3 linked regions of the Aeoliella mucimassa genome follow. The protein of the gene in region 2 interacts with the protein of the main gene of each other region in a pairwise test. Links are inferred from orthologs where the notes say so. Each region holds a gene or a part of one and is shown on either strand. Other genes may lie near its edges.

Region 1 (9,746 bases), 2.8 Mb from region 2 along the record:
GAACCATCGAACCACCGCAAATCAAAGCGACGACCAGCGCGCTGAAAATGGTGCTGCGTAGCTTCGAAGTACGGATTAGCCCCACGCACAAGGCACCAAGGCCTAGCAGAGCGATGCTACCTGGCTCAGGGACGTTAGCGCTATCGAAGAGTGACGAGAAGGGAACGCCTGGGTTATCTGCTTCCCAGGCCGATTTGAAGAGTCCGAAATCGACCGCATTGTTGATGCCATCGCCATTGAGGTCGCCCATGAGATATGCTTCTGCCTCCGAAAGGCTGGATAGATCTTGCCTGTAGCCGCTTCGATAAATGGCCCAGTCGAGTGAATCGACAGAACCGCTGACATCAAAGTCGCCCGTCTTGATCGGGTCGTTTTCGCCGTAGACTTCGCTGGTGTATTGCACCAGGATGGGAACGACTTCACCGGTGTTGGCATCCAGGTACGTAGCAACAATGTCTTGGGTATTGGTGGGAATCCAGAGTCCGGAACCGAGCGAAATGGAAGAGGTTCCGCTGCCCGTGCTAGTGGTGAGAGTGCCGGTACCCAGTGTGCCTTCGCTCAGATCGTAGGCGGTCTCAGAGAAGGGAACCCATGCATCCGGCGAAATCGAGCTATCACCGTCGGCATCGTAGTTGCCAGCGATGGGACTCCAGTTGGTGGTATTCAGAGCACCGGAAGCCGACGTGAGGCCGAGACCGGCGAACTCAATCGTGGAGTCGCTGCCATTGTCGAAAGTGATTTCACCGTTGTCGCGGTTCACAATCATGCTCAGCACGCCAGGCTCGACGCTGTCGAGGAAGCGAATCTCGGACATGCCGACCCGGTCACCACCACCGAAGGTGCCAAAGAAGTTATCGAGCACTTCCATTTGGATGAAGTTCGCATCGGCAGGAGTCGTCAATGGAACCACCGCGGGAGTGCCATACTCAGCGGGGATATCCAGCGTTTGACTGCTGGCGAACGAGGATCCACCATCGGTCGAGAAATCAAGTCGAACCTGCGAAGCGGAGTTGCCGTTGATCGCACCAAAACCGTAGCTCCAAAAAACGAAGTCGGTCAGGTTGTAGGTGCCACCGAGTTCGATGTCGAAGGTCACAACAGCGGTTGTGTCGACAAAGTAGTCACCACCACCAGGGGCGGGATCGTCGGTAACCCAGCCAGTGTCTTGGCCGGCGTTGCCGTGGGTGACCGACTCGATGTTCAAGCCCGAGGGATCGAGCGTGCCAGTTAGGCCGGCGCCGTCAATCAGGTGAATCTCTTCAGTGAAAAATTCCACACCGTTGCCGGTGTAAGTGATCCCCGTGGGGGTCACTAGCACGGCCGATGCGTGCAAGGCCATGCTGGCCAACAGGCAGGTGCTAAGGAATAAATGACGGATGGACATAGCGGGTTCTCCTGGGTCGCAGAAATGTCAATGCGATAAATACAGTTCGGTTCTTCAAAGGGAACGCTATCCGTGGTAAGCGTTCACCATTCAGTCCTTCATCGTTGCCGTGAATCGTTTATGGGAATCCTCTCCGCAATATGGTGGTCGCGCGCAGGGGTGCGCCCGGGGGGGGAGACAGTACTAGGCAGCAGTGCGGCTGCTGCGTGCAACGCCGGCGACCATCGTTGCCGCGGCCAAGGCCAGCAGGCTGAGGGTCGAGGGTTCGGGCACCACGGTTTCGCTGGCGAAGCGGACTTCGGCCAGACCAACACGATCGCCACCGCCGGTGATGCCTTGAAAGCCAAGGTAGTTGTCGGTAATCGACAGCATCGCGTAGCGGGCGGTTACGGGAGTACCAAGACTGAAAGCTTGGGCCGAGTTGACCCCTTGCAGGTCGTTGGTGTCATCCTCGTCGCCATCCCAAACGGGAAGCAGAGTGACTGTAGTCGCGGGGCCGTCAAACGACTCGCTGCCATCCGCTTCGCTATTGAAACGAAGTTCGATGGTGCGGGCATGGTTGCCAGCCGAGATGTTGGAACCGCCGGAGTTTTCATAGTTCCAGAGAATCACGGAACCGAGGGAGGTATCGCCACCGCCGGTGATGTCGAACACCAAATCGACGTCGGTGTCGCCATCGGGGAGGCTGTCGAAGAAGTCGGAGGGGAAACTACCCGGGTCGGTTGTTACAAACGAACCATCGTAAACACCACCGAACTCATGTACCGCGGTCAGAGCGGTCGCGAGCGAGTCTCCTCCGTTGACGGGGTTGATCATGCGATCGTTGTTGATCGTGTCGACCGCCGAATTGAACACATACTCTTCACTGAGAAGAGCAGAAGGTTGAACGACAGCCGCTTGCGCGTTTGTCATCCAAGCAAAGCAGGTTAGCGCAATAGCGCGGGTCATTAAGGTGTTCATTAGTCTGCAATCTCCCAAGGTGAAACACGATCAGGTGCAACGTCGTATTGTTGCTGAATCAAAGGTGAAACTAGTAATTGCCTGTTATCTGTTTTTTGGATTTTGCTGGGGTCAGCGCAATCCCGCCTGGTAGTGCATCTGAATCTCTTCGGCACTGAGTGCCCTGTCGAACACTGCTATCTCATCAATCGAACCATCCCATGATTCTTCGGGGTAAGTTTGGCCTTGGCTGGGAGGGTTTCCGCCGATTCGCACGTTGCTGCTGGGGGTGCCGATTAGTTGTGGATTCCAATTGTCCGGCACGGTTTGGTAGCCATCGTCGGTAAGCGACAATGCATTGAACTTGCAAGGCACGGGGCTGCCATCCACGAACAGGGAAGGTTTGCCCTGCGAGTCGACGGTGACTGCCACATGGTATAACTCGTTGGGACGAAGTCCGGCAAGCGAAAGACAATCGTATTGGCCGTAAAATGTGAACAAGAGTGTCATCGAAGGAAACTCGTTGCTGCCAGCAAACGCGTGACCCGCGATGCCGAAAGCGAAGCCGGAGTTTGGTTCGGAGAAACTCGAAATGATTCGGCGAGGCGTGCTGAGGTCGACGTTATCTGGCGTGACGATCCAGGATTCGATCGTGAAATCGCGCGTCAGGGCGAGTTCTCGATGCACTCCGACGTCGATTCCTTGATGGGGAACGCTAAACGAAGCCATGCGATTGCCCGCCTCGGTGCGTCGGTTCTCGACACCAAGGGCGATGCCTGGCGATAGGCCGCTTTCGTGTTCGAGTTCCCCCAGTGATTTGATGGTGGTCGAGCTCTCTGGTTCGTTGAATCGCCAGTACGCGGTCGGGCGACTCTTGAGCATGGCAAGCTCGAAGCTGGTACTAGGAACGCGGCGGATAAACACGTGGCGATCCATGGCGATCTTCTTGGAGACCTCGCCGGTGGGGTCGACCGCCCGCGCGGTGCCAGCGTGAAGCGACTCGGAAGGCAGATCGTTGCCTTCTTCTTTCTTGAGTTTCAAGGCGATTTCACCATCGAGCACGTGCACGCCGAAACCACCTTCGTTACGCATGTCGATGCCGAACTCGGTTCCGAGGTCGACGATGTTCGAGGTGCCCGCGGTCACGGTGAAGCCGATAGCCCGCTCAGGAACTTGGGCCACGAGTTTGCCCTGCAGCAGACGGATCCGTCCGGCGGAGAGCAGGTCGAGCGAGATCGGCGATTCGAGCACTACCGAAGCCCCGTCGTCGAGGTCGATCTGTGCCATCCCGTGATCGAGTCGCAGTGGGCCTGCCATGAGCCGCGAACCGACCGCGAGCGACGCATCGGCGTCGGACCATTTGGTATCGATCGAAGTGGTCAGTGTCGCGATCGTGGGAAGAGCGGGCGGTGCCTGGTCGGTTTGCGAATGGCTCACCACCTGCTGCGTTGCGGACTCTTGCGAGTGCCAGAACGCACTCACGGCCAGCAGTAGCGAAGCGGCTAGCACCGCCGCCGCAAGATAGGCGGCGCTTTGCGGAATCTCAATCGGTTTTGGTCGGTCCGGTCGGTTGCGTTCTTCTTCCTCACGACGCTTGCGTTCGGCCTCGGCCGCTTCGGCTGCTGCGCGTTCGGCCGCTTCCTTGGCTCGGCGAGCCGCTGCTTCGGCGGCTTCTTCGAGCATGATGCGAATATTGCGAGGATCCACCATCGTGAAGCAACTGTCGGGCGACTGGTCTTCGGCAAAGAAGTCGACCATGTCGTTGTGCTGCATCACCACCTGCAGGTTGGTGTGGAGCATCGAAATGCGGCTAAATTCTCGACGATGCTCTTCACTGCTCTTCAGCCAATCCACGAGCTGAGCGAAGTCGGTTTCGGTAATCGAGCCATCGAGATACGCGCTGCATAGCATCGCTGCATCGGAAGACGAATCGGAATTTCGGGAGTCGAATATCATGCATCGCCTCCTGGATGCATGGCTTCGCCGAGCTTGAATTGCACGCAGTCCTTCAAGGCTTTGCGGATGCGATGCAAGGCCACGCCTGCCGCGCCGGCGGTGGTACCAGTGGCCTGGGCGATGGCATTCGCTGACAGATCGCGTACGTAGCGGAGTTCGAGCAACTTGCGGGCGCGACGCTGCAGGGTCGAAACGCACTCGCTCAGTGCTTCCTGGGCTTCGTTGTTATCGATGTCGAGCTGCGAATAGGTATCGGCTAGTTGCGACACGAGGTCTTCGTCGAACACGCAACGGTCGCGCGAGTTCTTACGAAGGGCGACCAGAATTTTGTTGCGGGCGACACCGAGTACCCATGGCAGGAACGGCCGCGACGAGTCGTAGTCGTCGAACTTCTCGGCCACCGCAGCGGCGGTCTCCTGCAGCACGTCGTCGGCCATATGGAAATCGATCACCACCGAACGTATGTAGCCAAGCACCATCAAATGATGCTGCGACCACAACACGCTTAGCGTGCGGCGAGATTCCAGCGGTTCGACGTTGGGGGTCGAACTGTCGACCGATTTCGCGGACATGAGCAAATCAAAAGCAGGCGATAAACGAAGCAAACAGACTACAGCAGCATCACAAGCAGATAGCAATTAACCTTCTTCACGCTCGCGGTTGGCGCGATTCTGCTCCACTTCTACCGCTTCCTCCAACTGGTCACCAGTGATCGGCTCCGGTTCTTCCGAGCTGCATCCAATCTGCCCAATGCCGAGTACTGCCAGCAATAGCAGGGCAGATAGAGCATGGAATCGAGGCAGCAGGGCAGGGCGGCTGGTGGGGGAAAGCATCTTCTTCATGGAGAGACTCATTCGTTTCGAAACACGTAATATCAAATGTTCGGAAAGGGAACCAACCGGCTTACCGGCGTGGACCCGTGGTTTGTGGCTCGGGGGGCAAACCGTCGCGGGTGCCCATGTCGGTCCAGACGATTGGATCAATATCTTCGGGTACCGAGTCGACACTGCCATCGAGTTTCACCGCATTCACGACGCCAGCATGGTAGCTCGACGCGGGAGATACGATTTCCCACCAGCTATCAGGACGCCAGCAGACCGAGTTCGGCGGCAACAAGTGGTTGTACCAAGTGCGCCACATAGTGCCTTCGACCCAGGGGTAGCCGCGGAAACGCCACTCGCCCGACCATGGGACTGCAGCGGTCCGCCAGTCTTTCTCGAGGAATTGATTCTGCACGGCCGCAAGCTTGCCGCTAGGCGGAGAGCCAAACTCAAAACAGTCGGCAATCGGATCGCCAGTGCCGGTGCCCGAAGCGATGTCGGGAGCCAGGCCATTGGCTACCTCGGCAAAGGCAACGGTGTTGCTGGTGCCATCGACAACGCGGGCCAGACGTAATGGTTTGAAGGCCGGTTTACCGGCGGTGTCGTTCATGGGGCCGAACACTCCGTCCCAGCCACCGAGTCGCACCCAACTGCCAGCATTCGAGTGATAGTTGGTCCATCCCATGAAGGTCGAGCCGCTACTGCCTGACCACGAGTAGGCGTTGCCACCTTGCTGTGGATCGGAAGGGCAGAGATAGACTTCGGGTTGCACTTGGGCAATCGTCGGATTGGCACTGCTCGTATCGTAGATGAATTTATCGAACTCAATCCGGTCGTGAGTCGTACCTTGTTCCATGTAGGGAAGAATCTGGGTGTTTACCGAATAGTACAAAGACGAATCGGTTTGACCACCAGGCAAAACGCCATACGCATTTTCGTAGTTCAGCAGGGCCAGGCCCATTTGCTTCAGATTGTTTTTGCAACTGTTGCGCCGCGCGGCTTCGCGGGCGGACTGAACTGCTGGCAACAGCAATGCCACAAGGATACCGATAATGGCAATCACCACCAACAGTTCAACTAGGGTAAAACCCGAGCGAGTGCGCACCATCTTATCTTCTCCATAACGAGTGCGATGCATCAATCACAACACATATCTACGACCAGCATCGCTGATCGGCCCGCCGATACCGTGTGAACGTCACCTATCTCACCCCCCCCGAAAAAAAGTGAGGTTGCCGAAAGGTGATTGTTGTCTTGTCGCCTGAGACGACCGCCTGAAAAGGGGCCCTCATGAGTAGACATGAAGGGCTTAATAGAAGGTTTACCGCTGAGGGCGAAGTCTTACAGAGGTTTTGCCAGTTTTTTCGTTAATACTGGCAAAGTCTTTTGAAATCACTCTCTCGTATTCCTTCTTAAGGTGTTGCACTGCTTGGAGTAACGTGAAAACGAAGCTTGCTATGGAAGCTACTCTTCCTCCGACGAGATATTAGCCGATTTGACCGGCGGGTCCAAACATATTTTTGACGAAACGAATGCGAGGAACGGAATTCGATTCCAAAACCAAGTCAAAAATTTGACGGCCCCTGGCGGGTTCGGTAAACTGCGTGCACTCCCGTCGGGCACTCTGCGCTCACGCTGCGCGCCTACCCAGCTCTTTGATCATAAGCTCGGCCAAGCTGTTGTTGTCCATGCCTGTGCATGTGGTTCGGCCTGATTGTTTATGCCATCGGTCGACTTTCCGTTCAGCCAAGCCTACTGGTGTTGGCTGCAAAGTCCTCTCCTTCAGCGGGACAGGGTTCTTCTTGTGATTTGTGCACTTTTCGCTTCGAAATGGCCACCACTTCTGCTATAACAGGTGGGATACAAGTGTATAGTTAGTGCAGGCCGTTAGGTGCAATACGAAGAGGAGAACTCATGGGGGGCAAACGGATGAAGCAGAAGGTAGAGCAGCGAAGAATGGGGTGGGGCGTGCCGTCGTGTTTTGCCCCCACTTTTTGGGGCAGTGGGGCGAAACGCCAGTCGGGTGGTTTCGGCCTCTATGAAAAAACGCCTGAATTTAAAGGATCAAACGAACCTTCGTGGCCGCCGTGAAACGAGAATAAAGCCCCCACGAATCGATTTCGGGCTTTTGGGGGCATAACACAACGGACTCAGAGCCGACCGACGACGCGAACATTGGTGCCAGCCAATTCGCAAAACCGAACCGCCCGCCAGCTCGCCTAGCGTGTTAGCCGGGTGATGAGGGCTTGGTGCTGCGGAAAGAGGGCCAGCAACTCGTCGCGGGTCGGCATCTCGAAGTCGGCGAAGTCGAACCCGGGGGCTACCGTGCAGCCAGCGAGCGCGAAGCCGGTGGGGTCGAGTACCTGGGCGCCGAACCAGCTACCGGCTGGCACGATCGCCAGCGGAGCCTCGCCGGCGGTCACATCGCGACCGAGTCGCAGTTGCTCGGCGCGGCCGTCGGGGTGGATCACCTCGATCGCCAGCGGCGAGCCATCGTAAAAGTGCCACAGCTCGTCTTGGTGAATGCGGTGCAGTGCCGAGAAGTCGCCAGGGCCGAGCAAGTAGTAAATCGCGGTGCTGAACGAACGATCGCCAGTAAACCGAGAGGGGAGCGAGGTCTGTGGAACCGATTCGTCCGCGCGGTACATCTCGCGATACCAGCCACCCTCGGGGTGAGGTTGGAGGGCGAGCGAATCGATCCATTGTTGACGCGTAACAGACATGAAACCTTGAAGGAGGTGCTCGTGAGAGAATAAACGACTAACGCTTGGCCAGGTCGGTCAGCACATCGATGCCGCGCTTTACGGTCTCTTCACTCGCTGCGTACGAAATGCGGAAGTGAGTGTCGCGTGCGCTGAAGATGTTGCCCGGGATGATGAGCAGCTCGCGGGCGATGGCCTCGGCGACGAACTCGCTGCCGGTTCCCCAAGGTGCCTTGGGGAATACGTAGAATGCCCCGTCGGGTTGCGAGACCTCGTAGCCTGCCGAGCGAAGTCCGTCGAGCAGCAAGTCGCGGCGATGGCGATACGAATCGACGTACGGCTGCATGTCGACATCGAGCGCGGCCAGCATCGACCATTGCAACGGGTGCGGAGCACATACGTAGGTGTACTGCTGCAGCATCGTCATCTTGTCGATGATCTCAGCCGGCCCATGCACAAAGCCGAGCCGCCATCCGGTGACGCCGTACGTTTTGCTGAACCCATCGACCACGATCGCCTGATCGTTAAACGACGCTGGACTCACCAGCTCGTCGGAGTAACAGAACCGGCGATAGATCTCGTCGGACACGATAGCAATGTTGTGCTTGGCCGCTAGTTCGGCCAGCCCGCGGACTTCGTCCTCGGTCGCGAGCACGCCGGTCGGATTCGCCGGGCTGTTGAACAGGATGAGCTTCGTACGAGGCGTGATAGCCGCTTCGACTTTGGCCAGATCGACATGGAAGTCGGGATAGGTATCGACCTTTACCACCTTGCCACCCACCATGCCGGTGAGGGCTGGGTACATCACAAAGTAAGGATCAAAACAAATGACTTCGTCGTCGGGATCGACCATGGCCATCAGCGCGAGCACCAGCGCGCCGGAAGTACCGCTGGTCACGAGCACCCGACGATTGTCGTGCCCGTATTGCTTGTCGACATCGGCCTGCAACCGCTCGCGGAGGGCGGGGATGCCTTGGGTCAGGCTGTACCCGTTCTGGTCGTCGTTGATTGCTTGGATGGCTGCCTGCTTCACTGCATCGGGCACGGCGAAGTCCGGCTGGCCGATCGACAGGTTGATGGGATTGGCCAGCTTGGCCGCCAGGTCGAACACTTTGCGAATGCCGGAACTGTCGACGTACTGCGTGCGTTGGGCGATCCAGGGATGCATGACAAGACAACAAGGGAAAGGAGGAAAGGGAGAGCCAAAAGTCCAGTGTACTACTTCTGGATGGTTAACGACTAGTTCTCGCGGCCGACACGTAGTTCGCCTGGCTCGACTGAACCAGGGCCACCATGCAGAGGATGCCTCCCATGGCGACAAGCTGCAGGGTGCTGATCGCTTCGCCATCGCGGTAGCCCCACCCCAGGGCGACCAGCGGAATCACGTAGGTGGTCATGCCGGCGAACAGCGGCCCGCGCTCGAGAATCAGGTGAACCAACAAGCCGATGCAAGCACCGGTGCCGAGCGGGCCGAGAATCGACAACGCGAACACGGCGTGCTCCAGATCGGCAGGCGTACCTTTGGTTGGCATCGTCAGGCATTCCCAAATCGCCAGCGGAAGCAGCAACGTTCCGCCGACCGCGAGCTGAATGGAGGAAATCACCAGTGCGGGCACCTGCTGCAGTTGCTGGCGGACCAGCGTGTTGCCAATTGCGTACGACAGCGGAACCGTCACTGCGATCGGCATCAGCCATTGGGGAAAGTGGTGCGTTTCGGCATCGGCCAAGGCGATCCACACCAGCAGCACCAGACCGACGGCCACACCGATGGTTTGCTTGCCAGTGGGACGCACGCCGAGCATCGGCACCGCGGCCATGATCGTCATCAACGGCGTGAGCGGCACGAAGATCGCCAGAAAGCTGTGATCCGCTTCCTGACTGAGGATCCACGGCTGAATCACGAACGGGTAGGCGTTCGCAGTGATCGCGACAATGGTTATCCGC
Region 2 (11,023 bases):
CTGCCACTGCCGGCTCTCCGAATTGAATAATCGCTTAGTTGGGAATCGCCCATTATTGGAGAGAGCTACCCCAGTTTGCAAGGGCCTCACCCCGAGAAACTGGGGGAGTTTTCTCTCCAGACGCACGTTTCGGCAATAGTTTGGGCGGACGCTGCCGAAAACAGCGGGAATTCCGGCACTCCAGCTAAGCCGGCCGGCCCGCGCCGATTTTTCTACTCGATCGGCCGAGCGACCGATTGCACCACGCCGATGAGAGCCTAGTTGCTAGCTTCGGACTGCTTAATCAACGCGGCTACGGCTTGCTGCATCTCGCGACGAGTTGAGCTGGAGTATTCGATATCGAACCAAACTACGCTGCCCTTGGAGTCGAGCACGTAGATCCGCGGCATCCGCCCAGTGCCGAGCGCCGCGGTGGCGGTGCCATCGCCATCGAGCAGCAAAGTGCCTTCGAAGCTAGCGGCCGAAGCGGTTTGGGTTGCCTGATCCTGCGTCAGCCCAGTGGCAATCGCTACAGGGAGCACGTTGGCCATGCCAGCGCCCGGATTCAGGGCGTTATATTGCTTGTTGATATCGAACTGCAGGTCGCGGAGCATGGTTTTGGCCATCGCGCCGTCGCGGCTGAACACCCCGACCACGGTCACCTGCTGACCGAACTGCTTGACCATGGGTGCCGACTCACCACCAGCGGCAGCCGGCGGCAGCGTGACCTCTGGGAACTTATCGCCGACGCCGATCTTCACCATTTCCTGGTGTTGGTCCGAGAGCAGAACCTTCGGCACACCGCCAGCAGCGGTATCTTGCTGAGCCCAGGCGGGCGTAGTGGCAAAACAAACAGCAACAACAAGTAAGGCGTATTTCTTCACGGCACGGTGCTCCATGCGGATCGGCGAGCGGGACTATCGGTATTGTCTACCTCGCAACCGTCCTGAGTCAATCGGGCTGCAGGGTCACGCTCGCTTTCCTATTCTGCCGGTTATAGCAGTCGATAGGGCCGAATTCCCGGAGTTTACTCCTCAGTTTTCGCCGCTAAGGCCTCTTCAATGGTCTTGGTCAACTCTTCCGATTCGGGCGCGGTCTTCGAGCGATAATGGGCGATCGGCTTTCCATCGCGACCGATCACGAACTTCTCGAAGTTCCATTTGATATCGCTGCCGATGCCTGGCAATTTCTCTTCGTCGGTCAGGTACTTATAGAGGGGGCATTGGTCGTCTTCGCTCCGCTTCACGTTGACCTTGCCCAGCATGTCGAACTCGACCCCGTAGTTTGCTTCGCAGAATTGGGCGATTTGTTCGGAGGTTCCTGGCTCTTGCCCACCAAACTGATTGCAAGGCACCCCGACGATCGCCAGGCCTTGCTCGCCATACTTTTCGTGCAACGCTTGCAGGCCTTCGTACTGAGGAGTGTAGCCGCAGCGGCTGGCGACATTCACGAACAGCACCACCTTGCCTTCGTACTTCTCGGCCAAATGCACCTCTTCGCCTTCGAGCGTCTTCATCTTGAAGTCGAGCGCGGTGGGCCATTCTTTCTCAGCCTTGGCCGTTTCCGACGCTTTGTCGGGGGCAGACTCAGCAGCCTGGCTTACCATCGACGAACCAATCATCAAAACGACTCCTAGGATCATCACAACTGGCATACGCATGACATAGCTCCGGATGGTGCGAGGGCAGGGGGCGACAAAGCGGCATCAAACCGCATGCAGCAGAATTGTAGCCCCGGTTGTCGCGATTGGCGAATCGCGAAAGCCAGCCACCAGGGAGTTTAGCGAGTTACCGCAATACGAGCCTCGCGGACCAGTCGCTCCGCTTCGGCAGGCGAGTCGGCCACCGCGGTGAGATGACCCATTTTGCGACCCGGGCGGGCCGACTTTTTGCCGTACAGATGCAGTTCGACTCCCGGGAACTCGGCAATCGCTTCCCAGCGAGGTTCGCCATTGGTCCACAGATCGCCCAGCAGGTTGGCCGTGGCTGCCGGGCGCGGGGCGTTCATCTTGGCAACCGGGTGCCCGGCCACGGCCAGTGTCTGCTGGCGGAATTGGCTGACGTCGCACGCCTCGATAGTCAGGTGCCCCGAGTTGTGGGGGCGGGGGGCGATTTCGTTTACCATCACCTCGCCCGCTGCGGTTTCGAAGAACTCGACACATGCTAGACCCACCAGGTCGAGTTCCAACGCAACACTCTTGGCGGCCGCGATCGCTGCCTCGGCGGCAACCGCAGGGCTGCTCGCTGGGTAGACGCTGACGTCGAGAATGTGGTTGGCGTGAGCGTTCTCGATCGGCCCAAATGTTTCGATCCGTCCCTCGGTGTCGCGGGCGACCAGTACCGAGATTTCCCGCTCGAAGTCGATGAACTTCTCCAGCACGCATTTGTGACGCCCCAGGTAACCCCATGCCTCGACGGCCTGCTCGGGAGACTGGACGATGGTCTGCCCTTTGCCGTCATAGCCGAACTTCGTGGTTTTCAGCACCGCAGGCGTGCCGAGTTCTGCGACTGCGCGGTGCAGCTCTTCCTCACTACGCACGTTGTGGTAGGGAGTCGTGGCGATACCGGCGGCCAGCAAAAAGCCCTTCTCGCGGCTGCGATCCTGCACCGTGTACAACGCCTCGCCGCCGGGGCGGACGGGGATGTAATGCGCGGCCGCTTCGGCCGAAGCCACTGGTACATTCTCGAACTCCAGCGTGGCCGCCGAAATCGACTGGGCGTACTCGGCGATGGCCTGGAAGTCGTGGTAATCGGCTCCCGTGTGCAGCTCGGCAACCTGGGCTGCGGGGCAGTCGGCCTCGGGGCAGTAAACATGCACGCGATAGTTCAGCTCGTGCGCGGCCTCGGCAAACATCCGCCCCAGTTGTCCCCCGCCGAATACACCTAAGATCGAGTTTTCAGGGAGAGCTGGCATGTCGCGACGCGTGGGGGGGCTGGTGGGTGGCAATTGGCCGGTCGTTCGTCGATTCGGCCGCGAAAGCTAGTAGCCTATCGGCGAACGGAGTTGGCCAACAGCCCCGGTCGTTTTACACAAAGTTCGGCGTCGGCGCGCGGTAATCGTCGAGATGGATCGACTGGAACCACTCGATGGTTTTCTGCAGGCCTTCGCGAAGGGCGATTTTTGGCTCCCAGTCGAGGTGTTTCTTGGCCAGCGTGATGTCGGGCTGGCGCTGCGTGGGATCGTCGGCCGGCAGCGGCATTTGAATCATCTTCGACTTCGAGCCGGTCAGCTCGATTACCTGCTCCGCCAGTTCGCGAATGGTAAACTCGCCGGGATTGCCAATGTTTACAGGTCCAACAAAATCGTCCGGTCCGTTCATCATGCGGATGATGCCCTCGACCAGGTCGTCGCGGTAGCAGAACGAGCGAGACTGCGAACCGTCGCCAAATATGGTGATGTCCTCGCCGTTGATCGCCTGGCGAATGAAGTTCGATACCACGCGGCCATCGTAGGGGTGCATCCTCGGACCATAGGTGTTGAATATGCGTACCAGGCGGATGTTTACCCGGTTCATGCGGTGATAGTCCATGAACAAGGTCTCGGCCGCCCGCTTACCTTCGTCGTAACACGACCGCAGGCCGACGGTGTTCACCGATCCGCGATAGCTTTCCGGCTGAGGATGGACTTCGGGGTCGCCATACACTTCGCTGGTGGAAGCTTGCAGCACCTTCGCCCGGCAGCGTTTGGCCATGCCGAGCACGTTGATGGCCCCCATGACCGAAGTTTTCATCGTTTTGATGGGATTGTACTGATAATGCCCGGGAGCCGCTGGGCAGGCGAAGTTGTAGATCTCGTCGACTTCAAGAAACAGCGGGTGAGTCACGTCGTGGCGAATCAGCTCGAAGTTATGTTTGTCGAGCAGGTGGGCGACGTTGCTCTTCTGGCTGGTAAAAAAATTGTCGAGGCAGATGACGTCGTGCCCGTCAGCGACGAGCCGCTCGCACAGGTGCGAGCCCAAGAAGCCAGCCCCGCCAGTTACCAGAATTCGCTTAATTAATGACATGACACCAAAGTCCCTAGGTAATCGCCTTCGTTGGAGAATTTACGATCTTAGTTAGCGATTCGGCAATTGGCTATCGACAACCCTAGGCAAAACCTAACGGCCGTAATTACCGCGCCCCCGGCCGTTGCCGTTTTGGCCGCCAGAGGTTGGCTTCGGCGGGCTGCCGATCGGGATGACGCAGCCGCCGCCGAGCAGTTCGTCGAGTCGGCGGCGAAGCTCGGGGTCGAGGTCCACCTTCTTGCCGCTTTCGATGTGCGCGACCGCCCCATCTTCCAGGCACAGGTGAAGCTTCAAGGTCTTGTGCCCCGGGTAGCCGCGAACAATCTCGTGCAGTGGGCCAAGCATGTCCATGCCATGGCGTGCTTCATCCACCCGAACCGACAAGCCGCTGGTATATCGCTCGGCAAGCGACTCGATGGTCATCACTTCGTTCACGATCAGGTTCACTTCTTCCGCCCCCGGTCGGCGGTCGATCGCTGCCCGCACGGCGACCTTGGCATCTGGCTCCACTAGGTGGCCAAAATCGGCAAACTGCTCGGGCCACAGAATGCAGCGAACGATGCCATCGAGATCTTCCAAGTCCCACATGGCGTATTTCGACGGTTTGCCGGGCTTAGGATTCTTGGTATGCGAGAACTTGATGGCCGCGAGCATACCGCCCATCACGACTTCGCTGCGATGCTCGAGTTCGGTGACTTGCTTACTGTTGTGCGTGCAGTAGGTTCGTAGCAGCGATTCGAATTCGGCCAGCGGATGACTCGAGAGATAGAAGCCGAGTACTTCCTTCTCCATCAACAGCCGATCCTTCTCCTCCATCTCGGGGATGTCGGGCAGGTCGGCCGCGTCGGCTTTTTGCACATCCTCCTCAAGCGAATCGAACAGGCCCTTCTGGCCACTGCGGCGATCCTTCATCGCCGAAGCACCCGCTTGCAGCGCCCGATCGACAATGGCCATCAATTGCGAGCGATGCGCGCCGAGCGAATCGAAAGCACCTGCTTTCACCAACGTTTCGATCGTCGAACGGTTGCACGAACTGGGGTCGATCCGCTCGCAGAAGTCGAACAAACTGCGGAACGGGCCATCCTTTTCTCGGGCCTCGACGATGGCGTCGGCCGCTCCGCCGCCGCAACCTTTGATCGCGGACAAGCCGAACAGAATTCGGCCTTCGCGGACCGCAAAGTCGACAAACGAGCTGTTCACGTCGGGCGGAACCACCTCGATTTCCATCCGTTTGCAGTCTTCGAGATGCTCGACCAACGAGTCTTTGCTCTTGAAGTTACGGCCGGGGATGTCGCCCGATAGCAAGGCGGCCATAAACTCCACCGAGTAGTGCGCCTTAAGGTAGGCGGTCATGTACGCGATGAGCGCGTAGGCGGTGGAGTGCGACTTATTGAAGCCGTAGCCGGCGAACTTCTCGATCATGCCGAACAGTTCTTCGGCCTTTTTCTTGTCGAGCCCTTTCTCTTGGGCCCCGTTCAGGAACTCCTCGCGGAACTTCGCAATGATCGGCAGCTTCTTCTTGCTGATCGCTTTAATACATTTGTACGATTCGGACAGGCCGATTCCACCCAGGCGATTGAGAATCCGCATCACCTGTTCTTGATACACCATTACGCCATGCGTTTCATCCAGCACCTCTTCCATCACAGGGTGCGGGTACTCGGCGGGGCGGCGGCCGTGCTTCACTTCGATGTACTGGTCGACCATGCCGCCTTCGAGCGGGCCAGGTCGGTAGAGGGCCGCGGTAGCGATGATGTCGCGGAAATTGTCGGGCTTCATCCGCTGCAGAAGGTCACGAATACCGCCCGATTCGAGCTGGAAGATACCCTTGGTCTCGCCGCGGCAGAGCAAGGCGTACGACTCCCTGTCGTCGAGCGGGAACTTATAGGGATCGATGCGTTCGCCGGTTGACTCCTCGATCAGGTCGATACTGCGGGCGAGGATCGTCAGGTTGCGAAGACCGAGGAAGTCCATCTTTAGCAACCCAGCGGCTTCCACGTCGTTCATCGACCACTGGGTGATGACTTCGGTCTTGCCTTTCACGTGCTGCAGCGGCACGTATTCGTCGACCGGCTTCTTGGCGATCACCACCGCGGCCGCATGGGTACCAACGTTGCGGGCGAGGCCTTCGATCTTGCGAGCCAGATCGAGCAGCTCGCGAATCTCCGGGTCGCTTTCGTAAGCCGCTTTCAGGTCTTCGGACTGCTCGAGGGCCTTGTCGAGGCTGATGCCGAGTTGGTCGGGGATCATGGCCGTGATCTGATCGACCCGGAAGATCGGCATCGACATCGTCCGGCCGACGTCCTTGATCGCCGCCCGCGCGGCCAGAGTTCCGAACGTGCCGATCTGGGCAACGTTGGCCTCGCCGTACTTGTCTTTCACGTACTGGATGACTTCCACCCGGCGCTGCTTGCAGAAGTCGATATCGATATCAGGGGCTTCCAGCCGGCTCTCGTCGAGGAACCGCTCGAACAGCAGGTCGTATTCCAGCGGGCAGACGTGGCTGAGTTTCAGCGAGAAACAAACCAGCGAGCCCACGCCGGAACCACGAGCCGTGCATGGGATGTTGTTGTCGACCGCAAAACGCACGAAGTCCCACACGATCAAGAAGTAGTCGGGGAAGCCGAGCTTGTTGATGACTCCCAGCTCGCGGTCGACGCGGGCCATGACCTCGTCCGACAGTTCGCCGGTCGCTGGATCGTTGTTCTGCCAGCGGTGTAGCACGTCGGAGTAGCGTTCTTTAAGTCCCTTAATCACCAGCTCGCGTAGGTACTCTTCGCTCGCGCTGATGTCGGGCTCGGTGTTGCCCGGCGTGGTGAACGTGGGGAAGTACCGTTTGCCGAGTTCCAGATCGATATCGACCGAGTCGGCGATGCTTTGGCTTCGCTTGAGCGCGTCGGCGTGATCCGGTAGCGCAGCGAACATCTCCTCGGGGCTGCGGAGGAAGAACTCGTCGCCTTCCATCTTCATCCGGCCGGTGTCGGTGCGGTACTTACCGGTGTTGATGCAGAGCAGCACGTCCTGGGCTTCGGCATCCTCGCGGTTGACGTAGTGAGCGTCGCTGGTCGCGACGAGCGGAACACCCACCTTGTTGGCCAGTTCGACGGTCAGCTCCATCGCCGCTCGCTGGATGTCGACTCCGTTGTCTTGGATCTCCAGGAAGTACCGCGGGCCGAATACCCGCTCGAACCACTCGACGATTTTGCTGCCGTGGGCGAGGGCCTCGTCGGCGGTATGGCCCGAGAGCAAGGTGCGACTCAACTCGCCCGATACGCACCCGCTCAGGCAAATGATGCCGTCGCTGTGGGCTTCGAGCAATTCCTTGTCGATACGGGGCTTGTGGTAAAAGCCTTCGAGAAACGCCCGGCTCGACATTTTCACCAAGTTCTTGAAGCCGGTCTGGTTCTGGGCGAGCAACGTCAGGTGGTAGCTGGCCTCTTTGCTGCTGGAGGCTCCCCCTTTGTCGAATCGGCTGGCCGGGGCGATGTACGCCTCGTAGCCGACAATCGGGTTGATGCCTTCGTCTTTGCACGCCCGGTAAAATTCGAGCGCCCCGTACAGGTTGCCGTGGTCGGTAAGTGCTAGGCCGTTCATGCCGAGCTCTTTGGCCCGCGCAACGAGCTTTTTAATCGGGCTCGCCCCGTCTAGCAGGCTGTAGTGACTATGGCAGTGCAGGTGCACAAACGGAGGGGCGTCCATGACGATATCCGAGTGACATGAGTGAGAATCTAGATGGCGAGTCGAACCATTCTATCGCGACACACACGGATTTTCATGTCGCAGAATAGGCGGCCCGCTCACCCCATATTTTGGTGCTTGACGAGCAGTGGCTGTAGGGCGGGCCGGCAGCTAGTTTTGCCGGTTATTCGAGCTCGGGATCACCGATACCACGAAGATACTCGGCCAACAGGCCCTGCATATCGAGCAGGCCCTGCCAGCGGGTGATGGCAATTTCGACCTTCGGGCTACCGTCGGGGATCTCGACTCCCTCCAGCAGTGCACGGGTCCGCAGGTGAAGGTACTCCAGTAGCTCCGAAAGCTGGGCCGCCTGCGCGGGGCCGAGGCCCTCGGGTAGTTCCGGGGCTTTGGGAATGTGCAGCGTGCTATGCGTCTCGCCTGGGCCGTCCCAGCCGAAATCGAGGTCCGACGTGCTGACCAGCTGCTTGGCCAGTGCGCTGCTGTCGAGGTGCTCGGTGGGAACATCCCCTTCCTCGTGCAGTTGTTGCAGACGCTGGGCAATCTGATCGCGGGTGCCGTAGCGGAGGACACTCCGGCCGAGCGAGATGATGTCGCCGTATCGCAAAATCCGCAGCTGCACTTGCTCGCCGTTCACGCGGGTGCCGTTGGTGCTGTCCAGGTCGGTCAGCACGAGCATGTCCTGGTCTTCCTGGATTTTGATATGAAAACGGCTGATCCGTTCGTCGTTCAGCTGTACGGCGTTGCCTTCCTCGCGGCCGATGGTGATCGGCGTCGAGAGGCTTTCGTACTTCCTCCCACGATCGGCACCATCCAAGACGTAAAGCGAAATTTGGGCCATCGTTGAAGGCAAACAGCTAAAAATCAGGAAATGAAACAAGGCACCGGCAGCGGTTAACCTTCTATTGTAACCAGCCGTGTGATTCGCGTCAGCAGCTTGGATTCACCAAAAAATGCCTTAATATCGCTAAAATCCTCGCATCGCCGCTGGTAACGGATCTCTCTATCGGTCATTCCTCGGTGCCAGCGAGGGCGAGACTTTGGCTCGATCGACCAGGCGCCCGCCATTTTGTGCAGTGCTGCCCTTAAGATCGCTAGTCGCCGACTCGTCACACCCGCCCCCGGCGTTGCTCGGGTTCAATCGAGACGCCGTGGTACGGATTGTCGGTTCTGGCCGAGAGCCACCGCAGCGGACGATCGCGAATCGGCACTGTTGTGGTTCGCTATCTAGGTGCGGATCACGATGGTGTCGGCAAACTCATCGTGCATGCACTTGTGCGACTTGTCGAAGATCATCAACGGATCGATCAAACGCGTGACGATCGGTCCCACGACGGGGATGAGATACATCAGCGTGAATGGCAGATACCGCAACCCAACGAGTCGCCAGATGCCTGCCTGGGTGCCATTGGTCCGCACGATCTTGATGCCGAGCATCTTCTTGCCGATCGTTTGGCCTTTGGTCGCCAGCAGGTAACCGTTGATGGCCAGGAACACAGCAAAGCCGACGAACACCATGCCGATTTTGAACTCCCAGCCAGGCTGGGTAGCCTGGTACTCGCGGCGCAGTTCCGCGGTCGACTTCGACTGGAAGTCCTGGTTGCGGTAAAAGTCCCACATATTGGGATACAGCGAGTTGGCTAGCACCAAGCCTAAAACTACGTTCAAGACCCACAACAGGGCACCGTCGATCAAGGCTGCCCAGAATCGTGACTCACGCTCCGCGAAATGGCCAAACTCTGGCGCTACTTCGAGGACACCATCTACCTGCTTGGCCTGTGGCGAAGCAAACGGGTTCGCAATTGTTTCCATCAGAACTCACCGCCTAGAGAAATCTGATATCAAAATTCCTTACGTTTCGCACTCCAGTCTTATTCCCCCCGCCTGATCGGTTGACGCCGAAGCAGACCGCCGGGGGGAAGGCATGCATCACTACGGTTTATCTTAGCCAGCGATTTCTATGCTTGCACTACAATCGTATCGGCGAGATCGTCGTGCAAACACTTGCGCGATTCGCGGAAAATCATGAGCGGATTGATTATCCATGTAACGAGGAAACCTAACCAAGGTATAAGCATGATTAGCTTGAATGGTAGGTAGCGAATGCCAAACAAGCGTCCCAGGTCGGCTGGCGATCCATCGGTTCGTACGATTTTGATACCGAGCAGATTTTTGGCAACGGTCTGCCCGTTGGTTGCAAGCAGGTAGCCATTGATGGCAAGGTAAATTCCATAACCAAGGGGGACCATTCCGTACCCAAATAGCACGCTGGGTTGGTTTGCTTCAATTTCTCGTTGGATCTGAGCCTGAGTTTTGCCCTGTCGGTCCATGCTCACGAAATCCCACATCTTGGGATAGAACATAAACGTAATCGCGAAGTAAAGCGGGAACAATACTGCCAAGAGAATCATCACGTCGATGATTGCCGCTCCCAGTCGCACGCCGCGACCAGCAAGGGGAGCATGGGAGTACGGTGCCATCGGGTCCGACATATCTTCGTACGACGTCGGAGCGGCAAATGGGTTATTTGGATCTTGCACAGGAAGTCCCCCCGCTGAATATTAGCCTGCCTAGGTTACACCGACCGAAGCGGCGGTTTGCAGTATACCCTAGTGACGGAAATGGCGGCAATTCGTAAATACCATCGGCAAGCCATGTTTATTGCAGGCGGCGATCACTTGCTCGTCGTTGCGTGACCCGCCGGGCTGGATGATGGCCGTGATGCCGGCCTCGGCGGCGCGGTGAATCGAGTCGTCGAACGGGAAGAACGCGTCGCTCGCCAGCACGCTGCCAGTCACCCGGTCGCCCGCCTTGCTGATGGAGATCTCCACCGAGTCGACCCGGCTCATCTGACCCGCGCCGGCGCCGAGCAGCATCTCGTCCTTGGCGAGCACGATCGCGTTGCTTTTGACGTGCCGGCACACCGCCCAGGCGAATCGTAGGTCGGCCATCTGCGTATCGGTCGGCGTGGTCTCGGTCACGATCTTCCACTCGGTCTCGTCGTCCGGTTTGTCGTCGGCAGTCTGGGCCAGGTAGCCTCCGTCGATCGAACGAAGCTGAATCGCACCGGTGCCTGGTTCGAGTTGGCCGATTTTCATCAGTCGCACGTTGGCTTTCCACTTGGGCTTGGTGGTCAGAATCTCTAGCGCTTCCGGCGTGTAGTCGGGAGCCACGATGGCTTCGACAAACTTGCCTGGTTCGGCCAGGCACTCGGCCGCGGCCGCATCGACCGGCACGTTGAATCCGAGGATCGAACCAAACGCGCTGATCGGATCGCCGGCCCACGCTTTTTGCATCGCTTCGCCCAGCGTCGAGGCGCTGGCCGCGCCGCACGGGTTGTTGTGC
Region 3 (9,710 bases), 110 kb from region 2 along the record:
GGATCCATGATCTCCACGCTCTTCACACCCGATGTGCAGATGATTTCAGCAGTATTCTTCGTGATGCGATTGCCGCATTCGACGATGATCTCGCCAGCGCGATCGCTGCCGACTGGGTAGACGATGTCGTCGACTGCAATCTTGCTTTCGATCTTAGTCGCGCTGCGACCGTCGACGATCTTTTGCTTAGCCGTCTCGAAGAACGCCCGCAGGATGTCCGAGTCGAGCGAGAACTTCGGATCCATCGCACGCAGTAGGGTAACCACCGAGAACTTACCGCTCTGGTCGATACGTACCGTGATGCTGTCTTTCTTGGTCGTGTTGACTTCGATCCAGCTACCACGTTCGGGGATCACTCGGCAGCTATAGACCTTGCGCTCACCAACTTCGACTTCACTTACGAAGTCAATACCAGGGCTGCGGTGCAGCTGACTCACAACCACCCGCTCGGCACCGTTGATGATGAATTCACCACCGCCGAGCATCACTGGCAGGTCGCCCAGGTACACTTCTTCTTCTACCGGCTCATCCCCTTTGTTCAAACGCAGCCAAATGCGGAACGGGCGGCCGTAGGTCAGGCGAAGCTGACGGCATTCGTCGGGATCGTAGCGGGGCTTGCCGAGTTCGTAATGCAGGTAATCGAGGCTAATCGACTTGTCGTAGCTCTCGATCGGGAAGATTTCCTGCAATACCGATTCGAGGCCCTCGTCCTTACGTTTCTGCGCGGGTTTGCCGCTACCAGTGTATTGAAGGAAGTTGGCGTAGCTGGCGGTCTGGATCGCGGTCAGGTCTGGGAGTTCCAGCGGATCGCGGCCGCCACCAAAAACACGGATTTCCTTGGTATCGAGACGTCGTTGCGCAGGCACAGCCATGGCGGAACTACTCCATTGGTTGGACGTAAGGGTCCGTTGATCGAACGTGAAGGGCCCGAGGCGACACGCGGGCAGATACGCCAGTCACTTCGATAAACGTACGGAAGGCCGGCTGCACCAAAGGCGCGCAGCGGCCTACTTCGCACTTCACCGAAGGGGCGATGAGGATGGACAGCAGCGGAAAGCTCATGCAATCGGCCGAAAGGGAAGGCAAGCAAGCGTGGCCAGTTAAGGTGTTATACCAGAAACCGACCACTATGGGCACTCGCGTAACTTCCACCACGCACAAAAAGCCCGCAGGCTAGGCGGTGTGGGTAGGTTGGGGTGGCGAAATTCGCGCACCCCTTACCTTGCCACGCGAAACGGCATCCAGCGACACTCACGCGTACCTGCACCATGAAGGGGCAGGGAACACGATTGAGTGCTACTTGATGGAGACCGTAGCGCCAGCTGCTTCCAAAGCTTCCTTGAGCTTCTCGGCATCTTCTTTCGAGATACCTTCCTTGACCTTGCTGGGGCAGCCTTCGACCATTTCTTTGGCTTCCTTCAGACCCAGGCCAGTCGCGGTGCGGACTTCCTTGATGACGCCGATCTTCTTGTCGCCGAAGCCTTCGAGCACGACGTCGAATTCGGTCTTCTCTTCCGCAGCGGCAGGACCGCCTTCGGCGGGAGCAGCCATCATCACGGCACCACCACCCGAAGCGGGCTCAATACCATGAACGTCCTTCAGGTAATCGCTAAGTTCCTTCGCCTCTTTGAGGGTCAGGCCAATAATCTTCTCTCCGAGGTCCTTGGTGGTTTCGGAGTATTCGGCAACTGCTTCGTCGCTCATGGTTACGGTTCCCTTTCTCGCTGGATCGGCCGCGGGCGGGCCTTGTCAATTGACGGTGTCGGTATTCGCGGGGCTTGGCAATCGCTACTCAGGCTGCACCAAAGACCTTGCGAGTTGATTTTAGTGTTGATTCGAATCTATTCTGCGGCGTCTTCTTTTTCGCTGATCTGCTTGATCTGGCTGGCAAGGTTAGCACCACCAGCAAGCATTTGACCAGACAGCGTCGCACCCGGCGATAGAATTTGACCCATCAGAATGCTGAGCTGTTCTGTGCGGCTTGGCCACTTGCTGACTTGCTTGACCTCTTCGGGCGAGATCTTGGTTCCGTCCATTACACCGCCTTTGGCGGTGAACTTCTCGAACTCTTTGTTGGACGAGAGCTTGGTGACTTCCTTGGCCAGCGAAACGATGTCTTCTGCACCCCACACCACAGCAGTGGTGCCAGCAGTTCCATCGAACGCAGGGCTTAGGGTCGTGCCCTCAGCAGCCCGGCGAGCCAGGCTGTTCTTAACCACAAGCAGGTGAATATTCTTTTCACGCAGTTGCCGGCGGAGCGCCACGGTGTCGTTGGCTTCGAGCGAGGCCACATCCACCAACAGGGCGTCGGTCACGCCATCCCAACGAGACTTTAGCTCGTTGGTAATCATGTTTTTTACAAGCTTACTCATGACAGTCGGGGGGGTCAGGGGTTGGTGATCAGCCAGGCTGCTCACCCTGTTGAATTAAATGGCTACGCAAACGCTCGGGCTCATGGTCGCACTCAGGTGCACGCTCTTCACGTAAACACCCTTCACAGCAGAAGGTTTCATGCTGATGATGCGATCGATGAACGCCTGGATGTTCTCGTTAAGCTTGTCCGAGTCGAAGCTCAGCTTGCCAACGATTGCGTGGATGTTGCCACCCTTGTCGTTACGGAACTCAACCTTACCCGCCTTATATTCTTCGACGGTCTTGGCTACATCGGGGGTCACGGTGCCCGCACGAGGCGAAGGCATCAACCCGCGAGGGCCGAGCACGCGGCCGAGAGGACCAACTACTTTCATCATGTCGGGAGCTGCGATACAGACGTCGAAATCGGTCCAGCCGCCGAGGATCTTCTTGGCCAGCTCTTCGTCGCCTACTTCATCGGCTCCGGCTGCGGTAGCTGCTTCAGCTTGAGGGCCTTTGGCAAACACGACCACTCGTTGGTCTTTGCCAATGCCGTTGGGCAGTACGATCGAGCCACGGACGATTTGATCGGCCTGAGTGTGATCGACACCCAGACGCATGGCGACTTCCACCGATTGGTCGAACTTGGTGGCGTCGTAACCTTTGAGGGTTTCGATGGCTTCGGCCAGAGGAACCGGGTTCTTCGGCTTCTTGGCAGTCGATGCCTTGAGACGCTTGGTGAGTTTTGGCATGATGCTTCCCCCTTTCGCGGAAGAAGTGTGGTTCAAACCGCCGTCTCGATGGTGAGCCGGCGTCCCACGTTTGGTTATGCTTGGTAAAAACGCGTGTACTGGTGGATTTCAGGCGATGTTAGCCTTCGACCACGATGCCCATGCTGCGGGCGGTGCCGGCAATCATTCGCACGGCGTGCTCCAGATCGCGGGCGTTGAGGTCTTGCATCTTGGTGGTGGCGATTTCTTCCAGCTGAGCGGTCGAAACTTTGCCAACCTTGGTCTTATTCGGCACACCCGAGCCCTTCGCTAGGCCGGCTGCTTTCTTGAGCAAAACTGCCGCGGGGGGGCTTTTGGTGATGAAGTCGAAGCTGCGGTCGTTGTAGACCGTGACCACCACCGGAATCATCATTCCGTTTGCTTCTTTGGTGGCATCGTTAAACGCTTGGACAAACTGGCCTAGATTAATGCCGTGCTTACCGAGCGCAGTACCGACAGGAGGAGCAGGTGTTGCCTGCCCACCGGGAATTTGGAATGCTGCTTTGCCAACAACTTGCTTCGCCATGACCTAGTCGCTCGAGCGCTTAAAGGTGAGGAATATCGACCATTGCCGAGCCCTGTTTTCTACCCGCTTAGCTGGGAAAAGAAAAGTAGGGGGGCATAGATTTTTGTAATTTCTTTGTCCGCTTTGGCGAAAATGGCACGAAAGTAGTGCCCAGGTTGCCAAATCGGAAAAAGTGCTAGCATGGCGAGAGGATTCAGCGGGCCCGCCGAGTGGGGGAGTGCGGCGATTACAGGCCTTCGACCTGCCAGTACTCCAGTTCCACCGGGGTGGGGCGACCGAAAATGCTCAGCATCACGGTAACACGGCCGTGTGTTTCGTCGATGCTGCTCACCTCGCCTTCGAAGTTCTCGAAGTTGCCTTCCATGACCTTGACCTTGTCGCCAGGGCTGAACTTGATATCCAGCTTGGGAGCTTCCTCGGCCTCTTCCACTTCGGTTTGCTGGAATTTAGCGACTTCGTGGGGATCCATCGGAGCAGGCTTGCCGCCGGCGCCGGTGAAATCGCCGATTCCCGAAGTCTCGCGAATCGCAAACCAGGTATCGTCGTTCACGTGCATTTCCACGGCAATGTAGCCAGGCCAAAGCTTGCGTTCGACGATTTTCTTCTTGCCACCTTTGAATTCGGTGACATTCTCCGTGGGTACTTTCACCTCTCCGAAGTAACGGTTCAGTCCTTCGATGGCAATCTTGCGACGAAGGGCGTCGGCAATGGAGCGTTCGCGGTTGCTTTGAACCTTTAGGATGTACCACTTCAGGTCGATGTCTTCTTCCTCGGGAACATCGATTTCGATGGGGCCGGAGGGAGTGACTTCGGGCTCGGAGTCGTCGACTAGTGCTTCCAGCTCTTCAAGGGTCGGCTCGCCGTCGGCCGGTTGGTTGCCGGTTTCGGTTGCCAGTTCCTCGGCAGCTTCTTCCAGGGCTTCGGTGGCAGCACCTTCGTCGGCCGAGGTATCGGCGACTTCCTTCATTTGCCCGGAGACATTTGCCTCCAGGGCCTCGGCGTCGCCGGAAGCGAGCGGGGTTGCATCTTCAGCTGGATCTCCAGCCACTGGTTCCGCGGCCGAATCGCCGGACGTCAATTCTTCCTGTTTTTCGACGTCGTCGTTCACAGTCAAACCCCAAACGGGAGGTGTAGAGAGATAGATATGCGAGTTGCGTTAGACTACTTGGCCAGCTCGGTAGCGGCGTCAACCGTGTCTTTCTTGATCAGGCCTTCTGCTCCGGCCTTCAATGCTTGAAGGATGAAGTCGAAGCTGAAGAGCAGGATCGCCAGCAGGAAGATCACTGCTATCACCACAATCGTGGCGTTGATCAACTCGCGTCGTTTGGGCCAGGCGACTTTGTTCATTTCGGCTTCGACCGAAATGAGAAAGTCGGCAAACTGGGGCATCTGAATCAGGCGAAAGCATGCCCAGACACCTGCCAGAAGCAGCCCAAAGGGTAGTAGGTACCGAACGGGCTGGCTGTCGATCGATTGCAGTTCGCCGGAAAGCGACCAGCAACCCAAAGCAACAATGATAGCGCAGGCCGCAAAGGTTAGCTGACGGACAACGCGCCCTTGGGTACGTTTATAGAGATTGAACTTAAACAGTTCTTGCAGGTAGGCACCCACCGACGACTCCCGCCAAGTGACCAATGCCGCTTGCGGTCCGACCGGCCATCGGCCAGATTCCGCTCCCGGCAGCTAACAAAAATAAATGGCAGGGGCGGTGGGACTCGAACTCACAACCCCTGGTTTTGGAAACCAGTGCTCTGCCAATTGAGCTACGCCCCTAAATGAAATCGCATCTACGGATAGGGTGAATGGCGGGTGGCCGTAGAGCCACCCGCCATTCGGTATCCGATTTTATAACTACTCGAGGATCTTGGTGACCACGCCGGAACCGACGGTCTTGCCACCTTCGCGGATAGCGAAGCGAACGCCGTCTTCCATAGCGATTGGCTTGGAGAGCTCGACGCTCAGGCGAGCGTTGTCGCCGGGCATGCACATTTCGGCGTCACCAACCAGGTTGGCGGTACCGGTCACGTCGGTGGTGCGGAAGTAGAACTGAGGACGGTAACCGCTGAAGAACGGAGTGTGACGTCCGCCTTCTTCCTTGCTCAGCACGTAAACTTCACCCTCGAACTTGGTGTGCGGAGTGATCGAACCCGGCTTGGCCAGAACCTGACCGCGTTGGATATCTTCACGCTTTACACCACGCAGAAGGCAACCAACGTTGTGGCCAGCTTCGGCGGATTCCATGGTCTTGTTGAACGCTTCGACACCGGTGCAGGTGGTCTTGGTAGCGCCTTCTTGCAGACCAATGATTTCGACTTCGTCGCCAACCTTGATCACGCCCTTTTCGACACGACCGGTGGCCACGGTACCACGACCTTCGATCGAGAAGACGTCTTCGATGGCCATCAGGAATGGCTTGTCGACTTCGCGGGTGGGCTCGTCGATGTACGTGTCGATGGCATCCATCAGCTCGCTGATGCACTTCGAGGCTTCGGGGTCCGAAGGGTTCTCGTAGGCAGCCTTGGAGTTGCCCTTGATCACTGGCACGTCGTCGCCGGGGAAGTCGTACTTGTCCAGCAGTTCGCGGACTTCGATTTCGACCAGTTCCAGCAGCTCTTCGTCGTCGACGAGGTCGCACTTGTTCAAGTACACCACCACCTTGGGCACACCAACTTGACGGGCGAGCAGGATGTGCTCACGAGTCTGGGGCATCGGTCCATCCGGAGCCGATACAACCAGAATCGCACCGTCCATCTGGGCGGCACCGGTGATCATGTTCTTGATAAAGTCGGCGTGGCCCGGGCAGTCGATGTGGGCGTAGTGACGGTTGGCAGTCTCGTATTCAACGTGAGCTGCGGCGATGGTAACCGTCTTGGTTTCGTCACGCACGGTACCGCCCTTGGCGATATCGGCATACGACTTGGCCTTGGCCAGACCCTTGGCGGCCTGCACAGCGACAATAGCGCCGGTAGTGGTGGTTTTGCCGTGGTCGATGTGACCGATGGTGCCGACGTTCACGTGCGGCTTGGTACTAGTAAAGGTATCCTTGGCCATTTTTGTCCCTAACTCAAATACCTGGGAAACACTGAAGGTGAAACAATTAAGGTAACCGGTAAGTCACCACTCGAAAAGCTGCTGACGCGACTCGAACGCGTGACCTCGTCCTTACCAAGGACGTGCTCTACCAACTGAGCTACAGCAGCATTTGTTTCGGTGGTGGACTCTTAGCTTTCGGCGCTGCTTACATCATAAAGCTGTAAGGCGTGAGCCGATAGCCGACAGCCCCCATCAAAGCGGGTGAAGGGAATCGAACCCTCGTCTTTAGCTTGGAAGGCTATTGCTCTACCATTGAGCTACACCCGCAAGCAGGGGTGACTACATTCGAGATCACTTGTGGAGAGTCATTCGACTGACTTTCCACAACTGTTAGTTTCTCGAAGTTTGTCGCTTTCGCTAGTGGGAGGTGTAGGATTCGAACCTACGAAGGCATGAGCCAACAGATTTACAGTCTGTCCCGTTTGACCGCTTCGGTAACCTCCCGAATGGGAAACTTCGGTTCTTCTGCGAGCCCATCGCTTAGTCGCTTATGCTGCTTGCTAGCAGCCCCCGCACGGTATTGGTGCTGGTTTTGCCGGCGTTTTTGCAAAAGCGGACGCTGGAGTCGCTGGAACTTGGTTTCTGATTGCATTCCCGGAAGTCTGCAATCGCTTCGGCCGCACGTTGCCGCGGCAACTAGCCGAAGCCCCACCAGAGAGCTAGCGGAGGGACTTGAACCCACAACCTGCGGTTTACAAAACCGCTGCTCTGCCAATTGAGCTACGCTAGCGCGCTGATCGCGTCCAGTCAGACGCAACCGACCCGCGATATCGTGCGAATCGCTTAATATACAGTCGACACCAACAGCCGCAAGGGTGGTTCGGGGGGTGCACTTACGAAAAGTGCGTCTCGTCCCGATTGGTGTACCCCGTAAGGTCGAGCGATCCGACCAGGTGACTTGCCAGGAGTGTTTGTGGAATTAGTTGCCTGTGGAGCGGGTTAAGCTCGAAAAGACTCTAGTTTTCCACTGGTTCCGGCGATGTCTCGCGTATGGCTTCCAGGGTGCGAGCGACGCTTTGCCCGCAGGTAAGCCACTGCTGGTATTCCTGTTCCGAGAATTTCGGCTGTAAACGCCGGGTGACGCCAGTTCTTCCGACGATGCACGGCAATGCCAGGCAAAGTGGGGGGAATTCGTCCCCTAGGTTCACCTGGGTCGAAACCGGCATCGTTTGCAGTCGGTCGCCCGCGATACTGCGGATGATAAGCTGCAGGGCCTCGCTAATCGCATAGCAGGTATGCCCTTTAAGGCGAAAAACGTCGGTGCCCGACGAGCGAGCCGCCTCGATCATGCTTTGCGGGATATCCGCAGGATCGAGGGTCACGCCTCCTACGGAGGCCCCGCTTTGCCATAGGAACTGCGAATCACCATGTTCGCCGAGTACGTAGGCCCGCACGTCGTCGGGGTGGACCGATAGATGCTCGGATAGCGACAGACGGAACCGGCAGCTGTCGATAATCGTGCCTGCCCCCATCACTCGGCTGGGTGGGAAACCGGATAGCTCAATAGTGTATTGGGTGAGGGCTTCCACCGGGTTGGTGGCCACAATCAGCACAGCTGCGGGGTTTTGCTCAGCAAGCAGCGGAACGACTTGGCGGAACAGGGCCGCGTTGTCGGCGGCCATCGCGTTACGGTCGAGTTGGATCTGGGGGACCGCCAGGGTGAGAACGATGATGTCCGCGTTGCGGCAATCCTCGACCCGCCCGTAGGTAATAAGCGGGGGATCGTCGAAAAAGCTGCTGGCGTGGCGCAGATCGAGCGTTTCGCCCTGCAGTCGGCCTTGATTTCGGCCAACCAGCATCAATTCGCTGGCTGTTTCAAGATTCAGCAGCGAGTAAGCGAGCGCCGCTCCCACGTGGCCAACGCCGACAATCGCAATTTTCATCGCTAGTTTCCTTCGCTGGGGCCGCATGCTGGTGGATAGCTGCGGCTGGCCATCGAGTCAGACAGACATTAGCGGAGGGCGATTTTTACCACCCGACCCGAGGCGACGAAATCGAGCTTGCCTTCGCGAGCCAGCCAGCCGACTGCGGCAATCACCGTGTCGCCAGGAGCATCGACCAGCTTTTTGAGCGACGTGGCCGTCTGTGGGCCTTGCTCGGCGAGGGCTTTCCACACATCGCCGGCGGTGTGCCCAATGTGGTCGCTGGTCATCAGCACCACGGGTTTGGCTTTGCTGGCGGCGGCCTTTTTCTTGGGGGCAGCCTTTTTGGGGGCTGGGGTCGGCTTCGCAGCAGCGGCTGGCGTTTCAGCGGGGGCTGGTTTGGCGGCAGGGGTGGTCTTCGAGGCAGCGGTTTTCTTGGCCATGGCGGGTGGCTCCTCTGGCGGGTGGCACTTGGCAACGGATCGACAGATAACAGCGCGGCTTGCGCTAACACGCGAGCCGCGCTTGTATGTTTTTGTTTGCCCGACCGGGGAATGCAAGCCGGTGGTCGGGGCAATCCGCCTAGAATGAAATGTGGGAAGCTGGCCCGCTGACAGCGTTACAACGCCTGATAGCAGGGCGAATCGGAGGCTTAGGCCTCTTCGATGGCTTCCTTCACGGGCTGCACGAAGTGGGGCGATTTGCCCGAGGCGCTGAGTTCTTCGGCCTTCTTTTCGGCTTCTTTCTTCTGATTGAAGTCGTACAGGGCGACCCGGCGGAGCGACTGGTTGAACACGCCCCAGAAGGCCTTCAGGCGGACTTCTTTGGCGGCCTTCGCGCGGCTCTTACGCTTGGCCTTTTTCTTGACCTTCTTTGTGGTGCCGTCTGCTGCCTCGGCTGCCTCAGCGGCTTCGGCTTCGGCTCGCAGTTCTTTGCGATTTATGACTTTACGCGCCATGGCAATTGCTTTCGATGCACGGTAGTTGGGGGGTGGGCTGCAATCTGTCGATTTTAGCGAGCATCGGCCGAGATGCCTACCGACCCTGTTGGGTGCCGGCGACAAATTATTCGCTGTTTTTGTTTGCCAAGTCGCTACAGCTTGATGCC

Evidence for each region.
Region 1: the proteins of dnaE (region 2) and Pan181_RS09920 interact in binary tests that used the Escherichia coli proteins (3 or more experiments, as listed by UniProt). The link is inferred for Aeoliella mucimassa from one-to-one orthologs.
Region 3: the proteins of dnaE (region 2) and rplL interact in binary tests that used the Escherichia coli proteins (3 or more experiments, as listed by UniProt). The link is inferred for Aeoliella mucimassa from one-to-one orthologs.

What each region holds. Positions count from the first base shown.
Region 1 is NZ_CP036278.1:2,456,289-2,466,034, reverse strand. Bases 6,916-9,746 are described here. They hold Pan181_RS09920 (pyridoxal phosphate-dependent aminotransferase), read right to left. Parts: upstream 8,971-9,746; coding sequence 7,861-8,970; downstream 6,916-7,860. Other genes in these bases: Pan181_RS09915 (DMT family transporter), read right to left, coding at 9,035-9,746; Pan181_RS09925 (cupin domain-containing protein), read right to left, coding at 7,320-7,823. Outside these bases: Pan181_RS09955 (LamG-like jellyroll fold domain-containing protein), read right to left, coding at 1-1,384; Pan181_RS09950 (PEP-CTERM sorting domain-containing protein), read right to left, coding at 1,568-2,296; Pan181_RS09945 (LamG-like jellyroll fold domain-containing protein), read right to left, coding at 2,456-4,279; Pan181_RS09940 (sigma-70 family RNA polymerase sigma factor), read right to left, coding at 4,276-4,851; Pan181_RS09935 (hypothetical protein), read right to left, coding at 4,918-5,121; Pan181_RS09930 (DUF1559 domain-containing protein), read right to left, coding at 5,183-6,208. UniProt on the Escherichia coli protein: Shows aminotransferase activity with methionine and histidine as substrates, and to a lesser extent also with phenylalanine.
Region 2 is NZ_CP036278.1:5,247,496-5,258,518, reverse strand. Bases 3,876-7,983 are described here. They hold dnaE (DNA polymerase III subunit alpha), read right to left. Parts: upstream 7,682-7,983; coding sequence 4,076-7,681; downstream 3,876-4,075. Other genes in these bases: Pan181_RS20515 (FHA domain-containing protein), read right to left, coding at 7,845-7,983; Pan181_RS20525 (UDP-glucuronic acid decarboxylase family protein), read right to left, coding at 3,876-3,982. In the rest of the region: Pan181_RS20540 (redoxin family protein), read right to left, coding at 258-863; Pan181_RS26885 (glutathione peroxidase), read right to left, coding at 1,007-1,639; Pan181_RS20530 (5-(carboxyamino)imidazole ribonucleotide synthase), read right to left, coding at 1,759-2,892; more of Pan181_RS20525, read right to left, coding at 3,005-3,875; more of Pan181_RS20515, read right to left, coding at 7,984-8,519; Pan181_RS20510 (RDD family protein), read right to left, coding at 8,906-9,490; Pan181_RS20505 (RDD family protein), read right to left, coding at 9,637-10,158; purH (bifunctional phosphoribosylaminoimidazolecarboxamide formyltransferase/IMP cyclohydrolase), read right to left, coding at 10,288-11,023. UniProt on the Escherichia coli protein: DNA polymerase III is a complex, multichain enzyme responsible for most of the replicative synthesis in bacteria. This DNA polymerase also exhibits 3' to 5' exonuclease activity. The alpha chain is the DNA polymerase catalytic subunit.
Region 3 is NZ_CP036278.1:5,357,246-5,366,955, reverse strand. Bases 1-2,795 are described here. They hold rplL (50S ribosomal protein L7/L12), read right to left. Parts: upstream 1,705-2,795; coding sequence 1,297-1,704; downstream 1-1,296. Other genes in these bases: rplA (50S ribosomal protein L1), read right to left, coding at 2,427-2,795; rplJ (50S ribosomal protein L10), read right to left, coding at 1,842-2,372; rpoB (DNA-directed RNA polymerase subunit beta), read right to left, coding at 1-872. Outside these bases: more of rplA, read right to left, coding at 2,796-3,104; rplK (50S ribosomal protein L11), read right to left, coding at 3,223-3,648; transcription termination/antitermination protein NusG, read right to left, coding at 3,875-4,756; preprotein translocase subunit SecE, read right to left, coding at 4,810-5,259; tuf (elongation factor Tu), read right to left, coding at 5,500-6,699; Pan181_RS20985 (malate dehydrogenase), read right to left, coding at 7,698-8,624; Pan181_RS20980 (winged helix-turn-helix domain-containing protein), read right to left, coding at 8,693-9,046; Pan181_RS20975 (hypothetical protein), read right to left, coding at 9,256-9,561; Pan181_RS20970 (hypothetical protein), read right to left, coding at 9,696-9,710. UniProt on the Escherichia coli protein: The binding site for several of the GTPase factors involved in protein synthesis (IF-2, EF-Tu, EF-G and RF3). Is thus essential for accurate translation.